DNA from 3 places in the Sinomonas sp. B1-1 genome. Region 2 is predicted to be linked to each of the others. Evidence: riboswitches for the same ligand, from Rfam matches in the RefSeq annotation. Region 2 holds a riboswitch; each other region holds the start of a gene.
What was found. A riboswitch is a leader RNA that binds a small molecule or an ion and turns the genes downstream of it on or off. The one in region 2 is predicted to bind S-adenosylmethionine.
Positions count from the first base shown of each region.

Region 1: linked by a shared signal. The riboswitch ahead of ACQ5BE_RS17800 (DUF1737 domain-containing protein) and the one ahead of ACQ5BE_RS18110 (flavin reductase family protein) in region 2 are both predicted to bind S-adenosylmethionine.
Region 3: linked by a shared signal. The riboswitch ahead of sfnG (dimethylsulfone monooxygenase SfnG) and the one ahead of ACQ5BE_RS18110 (flavin reductase family protein) in region 2 are both predicted to bind S-adenosylmethionine.

Region 1 is NZ_JBCHVF010000016.1:41,621-46,135, reverse strand. It holds gene ACQ5BE_RS17815 (ArsR/SmtB family transcription factor) at 1-30, shown strand, start outside; gene ACQ5BE_RS17810 (SRPBCC family protein) at 33-533, shown strand; gene ACQ5BE_RS17805 (NAD(P)/FAD-dependent oxidoreductase) at 617-1,879, opposite strand; SAM riboswitch class IV at 2,021-2,129, shown strand; gene ACQ5BE_RS17800 (DUF1737 domain-containing protein) at 2,137-2,445, shown strand; gene ACQ5BE_RS17795 (rhodanese-like domain-containing protein) at 2,442-2,852, shown strand; gene ACQ5BE_RS17790 (O-succinylhomoserine sulfhydrylase) at 2,861-4,081, shown strand; gene ACQ5BE_RS17785 (globin domain-containing protein) at 4,281-4,515, shown strand, end outside.
Region 2 is NZ_JBCHVF010000017.1:2,801-7,315, reverse strand. It holds gene ACQ5BE_RS18120 (hypothetical protein) at 1-288, opposite strand, end outside; gene ACQ5BE_RS18115 (oxygenase MpaB family protein) at 387-1,331, opposite strand; gene ACQ5BE_RS18110 (flavin reductase family protein) at 1,423-1,905, opposite strand; SAM riboswitch class IV at 1,947-2,058, opposite strand; SAM riboswitch class I at 2,201-2,297, shown strand; gene ACQ5BE_RS18105 (ABC transporter ATP-binding protein) at 2,303-3,169, shown strand; gene ACQ5BE_RS18100 (aliphatic sulfonate ABC transporter substrate-binding protein) at 3,221-4,264, shown strand; gene ACQ5BE_RS18095 (ABC transporter permease) at 4,345-4,515, shown strand, end outside.
Region 3 is NZ_JBCHVF010000015.1:95,952-100,466, reverse strand. It holds gene ACQ5BE_RS17570 (ArsR/SmtB family transcription factor) at 1-883, shown strand, start outside; gene ACQ5BE_RS17565 (acyl-CoA dehydrogenase family protein) at 1,042-2,271, opposite strand; SAM riboswitch class I at 2,400-2,512, shown strand; gene sfnG (dimethylsulfone monooxygenase SfnG) at 2,568-3,752, shown strand; gene ACQ5BE_RS17555 (O-acetylhomoserine aminocarboxypropyltransferase/cysteine synthase family protein) at 3,752-4,515, shown strand, end outside.

The DNA of each region.
Region 1 (4,515 bases), on a different contig from region 2:
CCGCGCACAGGCCACGACCAGGGGACATGACCATGACCTTCGTCAGCAGCAGCAAGGACACCCAGAACCTGACCTTCACGCTCGTCACCGAGTTCGACGCCGCCAAGGAGCGCGTGTGGGACGTGTGGGAGGACCCGCGCAAGCTCGAGCGCTGGTGGGGCCCTCCCGGCTGGCCGGCGACCTTCGGCCGCCACGAGTTCCACCCCGGGGGCCTCTGCCACTACTGGATGACCGGCCCCGACGGCGAGAAGGCCTACGGGTGGTGGCGGTTCCTCGCCATCAGCCCGCACGACCGGCTCGAGATCGAGGACGGCTTCGCCAACGAGGACGGCTCCCCGCTCGACCCCGAGGACAGCGCGACGTTCACGGTCACCTTCGAGGAGGCAGGCACCGGGACGCGCATGACGACGGTCTCGGCCTTCCGCTCCCTCGAGCAGCTCGAGCGCATGGCCGAGATGGGCATGGAGGAGGGCATGAAGGAGGCCTCGGGCCAGATCGACGCGATCCTCGCCGAGGCGCAGGCCGTGCGCTGAGGCAGCGGCACGCACGACGGCGCCGGGTCACCGAGGCGACCCGGCGCCGTCGTGCGCCCGTTCCCCGCTACACCGGGGCCCTGCTACGCCCGCGGCTTGTCCGGGCGGCTCAGGACCACGAACGAGCGGCGGTGGCTGATGTAGTCGCTGGGCCAGGTCGCCAGGGCGCGGACCTTCTGCAGGCTGCCCGAGAGCAGGAAAACGTGCACGCCGAGCCAGGCGAGGAACGCGAGGGGGCCCGCGAGGACCTTCCGATCCGGACCGGGACCGACCTCGGCGACCGCGGCGCCGCGGCCCACCATGGCCATGTAGCCCTTGTCCGAGTAGTGGAACGGCTCGCGCGGGCGGCCCTCGATGTCGGCGAGGATGTTCTTCGCGGCCCAGCCCCCGGCCTGCAGCGCACAGGAGCCGAGCTGCGGGAGCTTGTTGCCCTTGTCATCGGTCATGTTCGCGGCGTCGCCGAGGACGTACACCCCCTCGACCCCTGGGGCGGTGAGGTCCTCGTTGACGTCGATCCTGCCGCCGCGGCCCTGGGGTAGGCCCGAGCCCGCCACGACCGGCCCGGCCTTGAGGCCGCCGGCCCAGACCACCAGGTCGGCGGGGATCCCGGTACCGTCGTTGAGCACCACCGTGTCCGGGGTGATCTCCTTGACCGGCACGCCGAGGTGCAGCTGGACGCCCATGCCGGACAGGCGCCGTCGTGCGTACTCCTTGGACTTGTCGGAGAACGGGGGGAGCACGTTCGGGAGCATGTCCACGAGGTGCACGCGGCAGCGGGAGGCGAGGCGCTGGGAGAAGTAGCCCGGGAGGACATACTTCACGGTCTCCGCCATGGCGCCCGCGGTCTCGACGCCGGTGGGGCCGCCGCCGATCACCACGAAGTGCAGCTCCGAGCTGTCGTCGACCCGGTCGGCCTCCTCGAGGATGTTCGAGAAGGAGCTGCCGAGGCCCACGGCGTCCTCAACCGAGTAGAGCGGATACGTCCCCTCCTCGGCGCCCGGGGTGTTGAAGAAGTTGGCCTCGGCGCCGGAGGCCAGGACCAGGAAGCGGCCCTCGTAGGTCCTGCCGTCCGAGGTGGTCACGCGCTTCGCGGCCGGGTCGACGCCGGTCACTTCCGCGACCAGCACGCGCACGTTCGGCTGGCTCCGGAAGATGTCGCGCAGGGACCGGGCGACCTCCGAGACGCCGAGCTGGACAGTCGCCACCTGGTAGAGCAGGGGCTGGAATTGGTGGTAGGGGTTCTTGTCGATCAGGAGGACCCGCACGCCCTTGCGCCCGAGCTCGCGCGCGGCTGCGACGCCCGCGAACCCTCCGCCGACCACGATGACTTCGTAGTTCTCGTCCACGGGGCGCACATTACCCGCTCGGAGGCGATCTGAACCGCTGCGGGCAGCAAGCTGACCCCCGTGGCGCCGCCCGTGGCATGTTGCCAATCGTTACCGCCGGGCCATGGCTGGCCCCATGCCCGCGTGCTACGTTCAACGCAGAGTAATGAGCGCCAGTGGGAAGCCCTGACTAGCTGGCCGGCAACCCTCCGTTCGGCGGGGTGCCTCAGGTGAGTACTCGGCGTTCGTTGATCGAGAGCAAAGCCCGAAGGAGCCCCATGTCCGAGACCGTGACAGAGCCGGCTGAGACCACACCGCTGAACGATCCCGCGGCTCCTTCCGGGGCCGCCGAGGCGAAGCTCGCCTACCGCCTCCTCACGGGCCCGGACACGCGCGAGTTCTGCGCCCGCATCTCCCAGGCTCTCGCGGACGGGTACGTACTGCACGGCAGCCCGGCCGCGACCTTCAACGGCTCCGAGGTGATCGTGGCGCAGGCCGTGATCCTCCCGCATGCCGTGGCCCGAGCGGACGCCGCCGTGGCCTCCGCCGTCGAGGGGCTCGAGTACGAGGGCGAGGGCCACGCGTGAGCTACGCGGGCGACATCGACCCGCTCGAGGCGTGGGAGAAGCTCAAGGACGGCGCCGTCCTGGTGGACGTCCGCACCGAGGAAGAGTGGGCCCACATCGGGATCCCCGACACCAAGGCCACCGAGAACGACCCGCTCTTCATCCCCTGGGTCTTCGCCGGAGGCATCCCCAACCCGGACTTCGTGATGGAGCTGACGCTCCAGGCCCCTGAGCCGGGCAGCACCGAGCTCGTGTTCCTGTGCCGTTCGGGCAACCGCTCCGTCGCCGCCGCGGAGGTGGCCGCCAACCTCGGCTTCACGGCCTACAACATCCTCGAAGGCTTCGAGGGACACCCGGGCCCCGACGGCCACCGCACCGTGAACGGGTGGAAGAACCGCGGGCTGCCGACCAATCTGGGACAGGACTAAGTACTTTCGTGACGTTTGACACCAACCACAATCTATCGGTCGGTTGGAGCGAAGACACCCAGGCCGTGCGCGGCGGGCTCCTCCGCACCAACTTCCAGGAAACCTCCGAGGCCGTCTTCCTGAACTCGGGCTTCGTCTACGACTCGGCGGAGGCCGCCGAGCGGGCCTTCACCGGCGAGGACGAGCGCTTCGTCTACTCCCGCTACGGGAACCCCTCCGTCGCCACCTTCCAGGAGCGCCTGCGCCTCCTCGAAGGCACCGAGGCATGCTTCGCGACCGCCTCCGGCATGTCGGCGGTGTTCACGGCCCTGGGCGCCCTGCTCGGCGCGGGAGACCGCGTGGTGGCGGCCAGGAGCCTGTTCGGCTCGTGCTTCGTGATCCTCAACGAGATCCTGCCCCGCTGGGGCGTCGAGGCCGTGTTCGTGGACGGCCCTGACCTGGACCAGTGGCGCGAGGCCCTCTCGGTGCCCACCACGGCCGTGTTCTTCGAGTCGCCCTCGAACCCGATGCAGGAGATCGTGGACATCCAGGCCGTGGCCGACCTCGCGCATGCAGCGGGAGCCAAGGTCGTCGTCGACAACGTCTTCGCCACGCCCCTGCTCCAGCGCAGTCTGGACTTCGGCGCCGACGTCATCGTGTACTCCGGGACGAAGCACATCGACGGACAGGGGCGCGTGCTCGGCGGCGCCGTCCTCGGCACGAAGGAGTTCATCGACGGCCCCGTCAGGCACCTCATGCGGCACACCGGGCCGGCCCTGTCGGCCTTCAACGCCTGGGTGCTCACCAAGGGCCTCGAGACGATGGGGCTGCGGGTGCGGCACTCCTCCGCCAACGCCCTCGCGATCGCGGAATGGCTCGAGGCGCAGTCGGACATCAGCTGGGTCAAGTACCCGCACTTGCGCTCGCACCCGCAGTACGAGCTCGCCCGCAAGCAGATGAGGGCCGGCGGCTCCGTGATCACCTTCGAGCTCGGCGCCCCCGAGGGCCAGGGCAAGGAGGCCGCGTTCCGCTTCCTCAACGCGCTCAGCGTCATCGACATCTCCAACAACCTCGGGGACGCCAAGTCCCTCATCACGCACCCTGCCACGACGACGCACCGGGCCATGGGCCCCGAGGGCCGCGCCGCGATCGGGCTGAGCGACGGCGTGGTGCGGCTCTCGGTGGGGCTCGAGGACGTCGGGGACCTCATCGGGGACCTCGGGCAGGCCCTGCGCGCGGCCGCCCGCTGAACGGCGCCGAGCAGCGCCGCGCGTCGTCGGGCACGCCAGCTGCGGGCCGGGCTTGACAGAACGGCCGCCATGTTTCGAGTGGAACCACACGCGCCATGCATAGTAGGTTGCTTCAGGCGGTACCTGCCAGGGGGGTGGCAGACGCAAGAGACAGCCCCCCGGGGCAGACGTGCGCGCTAGGCGCAGAAGGGACGGCCGCGTGGACTCGAGCGCGCTGAAGCGGACATGGTCGATGGCGGCCTCGCTCGGGGACGACGTTCCGCTGTACTTCTACTCGCACCTGTTCGCGACCCACCCCGAGGTCCGGGAGATGTTCCCCGTCGCGATGGGCGCGCAGCGGGACAAGCTCTTCGCAGCCCTCGGGCACATCATCAGCCATGCTGACCGCCTCAACGAGGTGGACGGGTTCATCGGCCAGCTCGGACGCGACCACC
Region 2 (4,515 bases):
CACGTGGAAGACCTCGTCCTCACCCAGCCCCCGCTTCCGGGTTGGGAGGCCATGGAGCTCTGCGGCCGTCGTGTGGGAGGCCGCGCACTGCTCGTTGACCTCGACGAACGGGCGCACCCGCGCGCCCAAGGCGAGCGCCGCCGTCGTGCTCTGCCCCCTAATCCCGCGCCCCATGAGCCTGAGGCTCCGGTGGCGCAGCCTGCGCTTGCTGACCCCGGCATGGGCGGCCTCGGCCACCGTGAAGGGCCGTCCGGAGAGCTGCTGGGGGAGACGCCGCGGGGTCTTCATGCCCTCATGAGAGCAGAATCGGGACAAGGCGGCAGAAGTTATCCACACCCCCTCATCGACTGCTCCGCAAGTGTCGTTTTGAGGCCCCAGAACGACACTTACGGAGCAGTCGATGGACCGGGGAGGACGCCGAGGCGCGCCAGACGACGTCGCGCGGCCGCCTCACTCGGCGACATCGGGTCGAGGGCCCGACCCACGACGGCGAGGGTCGCCTTCGCGGCGCCCGTCACCGGGAGCGGCACCGGCCCGAGGCGGGGCCGCTCGAGCCCCAGCAGGTCCAGGTGCCGCTGGGGCATCCCCGACACCACCGCGTTGAACAGCACGGCGTAGCCCGGGCGCAGCAGCGGGTCGAGCGGCGGCCGGCGCAGGAACGAGACCACATCGGCCAGGCGCGGTCCGCCGGCAAGCTGCCCTGCGGCGTCGTACGCCTCCATCCGCTCGACGAGGGCGGACGCGGTGCGCGGCGGGTCGGCCACCCCCATGAGCTCCCCGGCCGCGGCCCACTCCCCCACGTAGCGGTCCGCACCCCCGGGAACCGGCCCGGCAAGCAATTCGTACGCCCGCAGGAACGCATCCGTGAAGGCGAGGTGGACCCACTCGGCCAGTGTGGGGTCATTGGCGGAGTAGTGCTCGTGCGTGCCGTGGCCCGTGACGAACTCCCCCTCCACGGGCACGTGCCGCTTCCGCACCCACGCGCACGCACGGCGGGCGGCCGCGGTGTCCCCGTAGGTGACGGTGAAGATCCAGCGGATCGTGCCGGCGAGCCGTGCAAGGGGGTCGGCGCGGTAGTTCGAGTGCTCCACGACGCCGGCGAGCACACCCGGGTGCAGGGCCTGCGTGAGAAGGGCGCGGATGCCGGCGGCGATGGGCGTCATGCCCCCGTGGACGGCCCAGACCGCGGAGCCAGGCGCGAAGTACCCCGCGTCGTCGCCCTCCTCGAGGGCTTCCTCCCACGCCAGGTTCCCCTCGGACTGGCCTGAGAAGGTCGTCAGGAGGCGGCGCCGCAACGGGCCGATGAGCGTGTCGTTGAGACCGGTGGTCACCCACCCAGCGTACCGGCGGGTTGGCTGGCCGGGGCCCCCTCCGCTTGGGGGAGCCGGGGCCCCGGCTGCCTGGCGCTGATGCGCCGTCGGTCTACTTTGCCCAGTACACGTGGTTGGTCAGGGGGACGAACTCCTCCGGATCCGAGACGCTGACCACCTCGCCGATCAGGATGACGTGGTCCCCCGCGTCCACCCGCTGCCAGAGGCGACACTCGAGGTGCGGGACGTCGTCGGCCACAATCGGCGAGCCCAGCGTCCCGGGCCCCCAGGCCAGTCCCGCGAACTTGTCCGTCCCCTTCGCCGCGAACCGCGCCACGAGGTCCCGGTGGGACTCGGACAGGATGTGCACGGCGTAGTTGTCGGTGCGGTTCCAGATCTCGAATGAGCTCGACTTCTTGTCCACCGCCCACGAGACGAGCGGCGGGTCGAGGCTGATCGACGTGAACGAGTTGCTCACGAGGCCTGCGATCGCGCCGCCGTCCGAGGTGGTGATGACGGCGATGCCCGTGGCCCAGTGCCCCATGGCGCGGCGCAGGTCCGCGCCCGTCACGAGGTCGAGGGGTGTCGCTGTCATGGGCTCCTCCAGCTAGTCGGCCGGACGCCCACGGTTCGCAGGCGCCGTACTTGCCGCGGATGGCCACCGCGGCCGGATCTTCATCTGGGGCACCCCACTACGGGAGAGGGTTGCCGCCCGGCCAGCCAGAGCTTCGCGCCGGGACTCTTGATCCTGTCCTTCACAGTACGGAAGGGATCCACCGGTCGTCCAACGTATCCGCGGGCGGTGGAAACACGCGGACACATTGTCATTTGTTACGCGCGCCCCGACGTCTGGTTTTGCACGGCGGGCCTTCTTTACGTGAAATGTGAAGTGACCATCCCGAGCGGCTGAGAGATCTGGCTCCGTGACGCCGCAGCAACCATGGCCCCCGCAGGGGCCACAGGTGCTACCGCCAGAACCGATGGAGATGCACATGCCTTCTGCCCTGGCCCAGCCGACTTCCGAGGCGCCCCACCGCGGTTCCGCCCTCGCCGCGCCCCGCGCCGCCTCGCTGGAGTTCCGCGGCGTCGCCCAGTCCTTCGCCGCCCGCCGCGGCCGTGGCACCGGGACGGGCGCGCACGACGGCGTGACCCACGTCCTGCGCGACGTCGACCTCGCGCTCGCCCCGGGTGAGATCGTGGCCCTGCTGGGCCCGAGCGGCTCGGGAAAGTCCACGCTGCTGCGCATCGCCGCCGGGCTCGACGCGCCCGCGGCTGGGGAACTGCTCGTGGGCGGCCAGCCGAGCAGCGGCATCTCGCCCCTGTGCGCCGTCGGCTTCCAGGAGCCCCGGCTCCTGCCCTGGCTGAGCGTGCACGACAACGTGGCCCTGGGCCTGCCCAAGGGGACCGAGAAGCGCGAGGGGCGCGCCGCCGTCGACCGCCTCCTGGCCCTCGTGGGCCTGACCCACTGCGCGGCGTACCGCCCAGGCGAGATCTCCGGCGGCATGGCCCAGCGGGCCTCGCTGGCCCGTGCCCTGGCCCGGCGCCCCGGCGTGCTGCTCCTGGACGAGCCGTTCGGCGCCCTCGATGCGCTCACCCGCCTGAAGATGCAGGACCTCCTCCTGCGCGTCCACGAGGCCGAGCCCACCACGGTCCTGCTCGTGACCCACGACGTCGACGAGGCGCTCCAGCTCGCCGACCGCGTCGTGGTGCTCGGCTCCGAGGACGGCGTGCCCGGCGCAACGATCCAGCACGTCCTCGACGTCCCGGGCGAGCGCCCCCGCGACCGCGCCGACGCCGAACTCGCCCGCCTCCGCGGCACCCTCCTGTCCACGCTCGGCGTGGACACGCACCACCACTGACCCTCCCCCGCACGTCCACCCGCACCCCGCACCCGCACGAAGAGGTTCCCCATGCCTGCCCTGAACCAGTCCCGCACCGCCGCGTTCCGCACCGCCGCGTCCCGCCGCTCCTTCCTCGCCCTCGGCCTCGGCGCCGCCGCCCTGGGCCTGAGCGCGTGCGCCGGCGAGGGCTCCGGCGGCTCGGCGCCCGCGGCGAAGGCGGCCGGGACGCTGAACATCGACTGGGCCACCTACAACCCGCTGTCCATCGTCATCAAGGAGAAGGGCTGGCTCGAGGAGGCCCTCAAGCCCTCGGGCGTCGGCGTGAACTGGGTCCAGTCCGCCGGATCGAACAAGGCCAACGAGGCCCTGCGCGCCGGGGCGATCGACGTCGGCTCCACTGCCGGCTCCGCGGCGCTCCTGGCCCGCGCGAACGGCTCGCCGATCAAGGCGATCAGCCTCTACTCCCAGCCCGAATGGGCCGCGCTGGTGGTCGGCAAGGACTCGAAGATCGCCTCCGTCGCGGACCTCAGGGGCAAGCAGGTCGCCGCGACCAAGGGCACGGACCCCTACTTCTTCCTCCTCCAGGCGCTCGAGGCCAACGGGCTCAAGCAGGCCGACGTCACGGTCCAGAACCTCCAGCACGCGGACGGCCGCACGGCCCTCGAGAACGGCTCCGTCGAGGCGTGGAGCGGCCTCGACCCGATCATGGCGGCCGCCGAGCAGAACGGCGCGAAGCTGCTCTACCGCAACATCGACTTCAACACCTACGGCTTCCTCAACGCCACCGAGTCCTTCCTCAAGGACCGGCCGGAGCAGGCGCAGACTGTCGTGGACACCTACGAGAAGGCCCGCGGCTGGGCTGCGGCGAACCTCGAGGAGACCACCTCGATCCTCGCCAAGGCGGCCAACATCTCCGATGCGGTCGCCGGGAAGGTCATCAAGGAGCGCACTCGGCTGGCCATCAACCCGGTCCCGGGCGAGACGCAGCTCGCGGTCCTGAAGAAGGTCGGCCCGATCTTCGTCGCCTCCGGCGATGTCTCCGGGCAGGACAAGATCGACACGGCCCTCGCCTCGCTCCTCGAGCCGAGCTTCGCGTCCAAGGCAGCCAAGTGAGCACCGCCTCCTCCGGGACCCGGCCCGAGGCTGAGGCGACGCACGACGCCGCGGAGGCGCCCGCCGTCGTGCGCGGCACCCTGCGCCGGGGTTCCCAGGGCGACGCGGCCGGCGGGCTCAAGCGCGCGGCGATCGGCGCCGTCGTGCCCCTGGTCCTGCTCGCGCTGTGGCAATGGTCCACCTCGGCGGGGCTGTTCAGCGCGGTCCAGCTGCCGGCGCCGGGCGCGGTGCTCGCTGCCGGGGCGGAGCTC
Region 3 (4,515 bases), on a different contig from region 2:
GCACCGGCCGTGGGTCACCGAGGCACGCCGCCGCATCACGGCCAGCGGCGACCCCCTCGCGCGCGAGCACCTGCGCCTGCTCACCACGCTCGTGCAGCCGCAGGGGTTCATCGCCGACTCGCTCACGCCCACGCCCGAGCGGGGGGACTCGTTCGCCGATGCGCTCGACGCCGTCGCCGCAGTCCCGGGCGAGCTGTGGCTGCGCGACCTCGGCTACCTCGAGCGCCGCAAGCCGACGGGGACCATCCTCGCCACGCTCGAGGAGCTCCGTGCGGACATCGACGCCGCCGTGCCCCGCATCGTCGCGGCGCTGCGCTGGTACTGGGCGACCGCCGTCGAGCCCTACTGGCCGAGGCTGCGCTCGGTCCTGCTCGCGGACATCGACTCCCGTCTGGATGAGCTCTCGCACTACGGCATCCAGGAGGTCTTCAAGACACTCCACCCGAGCGTGCGCCCCACCGAGACGGGCCTCGAGATCACGCGCGGCTGCGAGGCCACGGACCTGCCCGAGCCGGGCAGCGGCCTCATCCTCGTGCCCAATGCGTTCGTGTGGCCGAACACGCTGGTGCTCAACATCGCCCCGTTCGTGCCGACCATCACCTACGCGCCCCGGGGCGTCGGGCGGCTGTGGGAGGCCACGCGCGAGACGCGCGAGTCCCCCATCTCGCGGCTTCTCGGGCGGACGCGCGCGCAGATCCTCGCCCAGCTCGACGTCCCGATGACGACGACGCAGCTCGCCTGCGCGCTCGACCTCGCCGCCGGGACGGTCAACGCGCATCTCAAGGTGCTCGCGGAGTCGGGGCTGACCGAGCCGGTGCGCGCCGGGCGGGAGGTGTTCTACCAGCGCGGCCGCGTGGGCGAGGAGCTCCTGGCCCGCGCCTGATCCTGTTGTGGGGTCATGTCCCTGCGTTGAGGGGTCATGTCCCTGCCTTGAGGGGTCATATCTCTAGAGAGCGGATTCCTTTTCTTAGAGACATGACCCCTCAACCTCCGGACCGGGGCCTGAGAGGCTAGGGATGTGACCCCACAAGGAGGGGCTATCTAGCAGGCGGAGGCTGGGACCCCGGCCGTCGCCTCGCCGATGCTGTGCAGCGCGACCGGGGAGACGCCGTTGACGAACCAGTCCCCCAGCCCGCGCGCCTTGAACGCCACGGGGTTGTGCGTCGCGACCGTGCGCGCGTTGCGCCAGTGGCGGTCCAGCGCCTTGCCCCGGGACACCGCGGAGGCGCCGGCCGTGTCGAAGAGCTGCTGCGCGGCGTCGATCACCAGCGGCGGCACGGCCACCTGGGCGAGGTCGACGGCGACCGCTCCCCGCGCGTAGCGGTCCTCGGCGCTCGCGTCGGGTCCCAGCGCGAGGGCGTCATCGAGCTCGCGGGCGGCCGCGAGCACCGACGACTCCGCAGCGAACGACTTCGCGGCGAGCTGCCCGACGAGGTTCAGGATGAGCGGATCCTCGCGGAACAGCTGGCCCGAGCCCGTGGAGAACGTGCGGGTCCGCTTCGCGACGAGCGACGACGCGTCCCGCACCACGGCCTTGCCGATCCCTGCGAGGACGGACAGGAGCATGAGCTGCAGGAACGCCGGCTCGTGGGTGGTGGACTCGGTGCGCGGCACGGTGTCCTCGGCGGGGATCGGGACCTCGCGGAACACCGCCGTCCCCGTACCAGTCATCTGCTGGCCGAATCCGTCCCAGTCGTCGCGGATCTCGACGCCGGCGTGCCGGGTCGGGGCGATCGCGTACAGCCGGGAGCGCTCGCCCTCGGGGGACGCCATCACGGCCACGTAGTCGGCGAAGATCGTGCCGGTCGTGTAGTACTTCTCGCCCGTGAGGAGGTACCCGCGGTCGCCCGCGGGCACGAGCCTGGTCGCGACCGTGCCGAGGGCGTTGCCGGCCCGCTCAGTCGCGGCGTTGCCGAAGATCACGCCGTCGACGACGCGGCCGAACCACCGCGCGCGGAACGCGTCGTCCTGGAGCGAGATCGTCTCGACGAACGCGAAGTGGGAGCGCAGCAGGTGCGCCACCGACGAGTCCGCGGCGGCGAGGTCGATGAGCAGCCGCACGAGGGTCTCGACGGAGGCCCCGAAGCCCCCATATGCGACCGGAACCCGGAGGCGGCCGAACCCGGCCTCCTTGAGCCACTCGACCTGCTCGAAGGGCAGCGTCCGGCCCAGTTCGCGCTCCAAGGCACCCTCGGCAATGCGGTCGAAGACCGGTGCGAAGCGCTCGGCGAGCTCGGCGTACGAGGCACCGCCCGGCGTCGTGCGTCCCATGCGTGCATCCCCTCTCCGGCGGGCCATCGGCGGGCGCACGCCGTCGAACAGTATTCGGCGCCAGCCAGCCGAGCGCGAGTGTGACGAAATAATTTGCCTCGTTACGGCCCCTCTGGCGACAATCGGAAGGACCATCCCGAGCGGCCGAGAGATCTGGATCTGTGACGCCGCAGCAACCATTGCCCCCAAATGCCGGAACAACGGCCGGAGCCAAAGGTGCTACTGCCAGAAGCGATGGTGAGCGATCAGGCCACATCCTGCGCTGCACGTCGCGCCCGAGTTCCAAGGAGCGCAGCATGACCGACCACCGCATCGACTTCGAGACCCCGCTGAAGTTCGCGTACTGGGTGCCCAACGTCTCGGGCGGCCTCGTCGTCTCGACCATCGAGCAGCGCACCAACTGGGAGTTCGAGTACAACAAGAAGCTCGCCCGCATCGCGGAGGACTCCGGCTTCGAGTACGCGCTGACCCAGACCCGCTACGCCGCGAGCTACGGCGCGGACAAGCAGCACGAGGCGACCTCGTTCAGCCTCGCCCTCCTCGGCGCGACCGAGCGGCTCAAGGTCATCTCCGCCGTGCACCCCGGCATGTGGCACCCGGGTGTCCTCGCCAAGTTCATCATCACCGCGGACCACCTCTCCGGCGGCCGCGCGGCCGTGAACATCGTCTCCGGTTGGCTCAAGGACGAGTTCGTGAACTTCGGCCTGCCGTGGCTCGAGCACGACGAGCGCTACGTGCGCACCGAGGAGTTCATCAACGTGCTCCGCGGCCTGTGGACCCAGAAGGGCTACTCGCAGTCGGGGAAGTACTACAACATCAAGGACTTCACCCTCAGCCCGGCCCCGCTGGACATCCCGGGCCGGGCACACCCCGAGATCTTCTTCGGCGGCAACTCGACGGCCGCACAGGCCGCCGCGGGGCGCACCGCGGACTGGTACTTCTCCAACGGCCGCGACCTCGAGCCGTTCAAGGACAACATCCGCGGCGTCCTGGCCGCCGCGCAGGACGGTCGGACCGCCCCCGCCGCCCCGCGTTTCGGCCTCAACGGCTTCGTGATTGCCCGCGACACGGAGAAGGAGGCCCAGGACACCCTCCGCGAGATCATCGCCAAGGCGCACAAGCCGGCCGTCGAGGGCTTCGCGGCCGCCGTCAAGGAGGCCGGCCAGTCCACGAAGGACGGCAAGGGAATGTGGGAGGACTCCACGTTCGAGGACCTCGTCCAGTACAACGACGGCTTCCGCACCAAGCTCATCGGCACCCCCGAGCAGATCGCCGAGCGGATCGTCGAGTACAAGAAGATCGGCGTGAACCTCTTCCTCACCGGCTACCTGCACTTCCAGGAGGAGGTCGAAGCGTTCGGCCGCGACGTCCTCCCGATCGTCCGCGAGCTCGAGGCGGACCTAGCTCGGAAGAACGGCACGGAGCTGCGCACGGACCTGCTGCCGGTGACGAGCTTCCAGGCTGCCGGGGCGAACGCCTGATGGCCGAGCGCCAGTTCGGGTTCCGCACCCGCGCCCTGCACGCCGGCGGCACGCCCGACGCCGAGCACGGCGCCCGGGCGGTGCCCATCTACCAGTCCACCTCGTTCGTGTTCAAGGACTCGGACGACGCCGCGAACCTCTTCGCGCTGCAGAAGTACGGCAACATCTACTCCCGCATCGGCAACCCCACGGTCGCGGCATTCGAGGAGCGCATCGCGTCCCTCGAGGGCGGCCTCGGAGCGGTCGCGACGAGCTCGGGCATGGCCGCGGAATTCATCACGTTCGCCGCGCTGACCCAGGCCGGGGACCACATCGTCGCCTCCTCCAAGCTCTACGGCGGCACGATCACACAGCTCGACGTGACCCTGCGCCGCTTCGGGGTCGAGACCACGTTCGTGGACTCGACCGACCCCGCCGCGTTCAAGGCCGCCCTGCGCGAGAACACGAAGGCCGTCTACACCGAGGTGGTGGCCAACCCCTCGGGCGACATCGCCGACGTCGCCGGCCTGGCCGCCGTCGCCCACGAGCACGGCATCCCGCTCGTGGTCGACTCGACGCTGACGCCGCCGTACATCTTCCGGCCGATCGAGCACGGCGCGGACATCGTGATCCACTCGGCCACGAAGTTCCTCGGCGGGCACGGCACGACCCTCGGCGGCGTCGTCGTAGAGTCCGGGACGTTCAACTGGGCCAACGGCAAGTTCCCGTCCATGACCGAGCCCGTGCCGAGCTACGGCAACGTGACGTGGTGGGGCAACTTCGG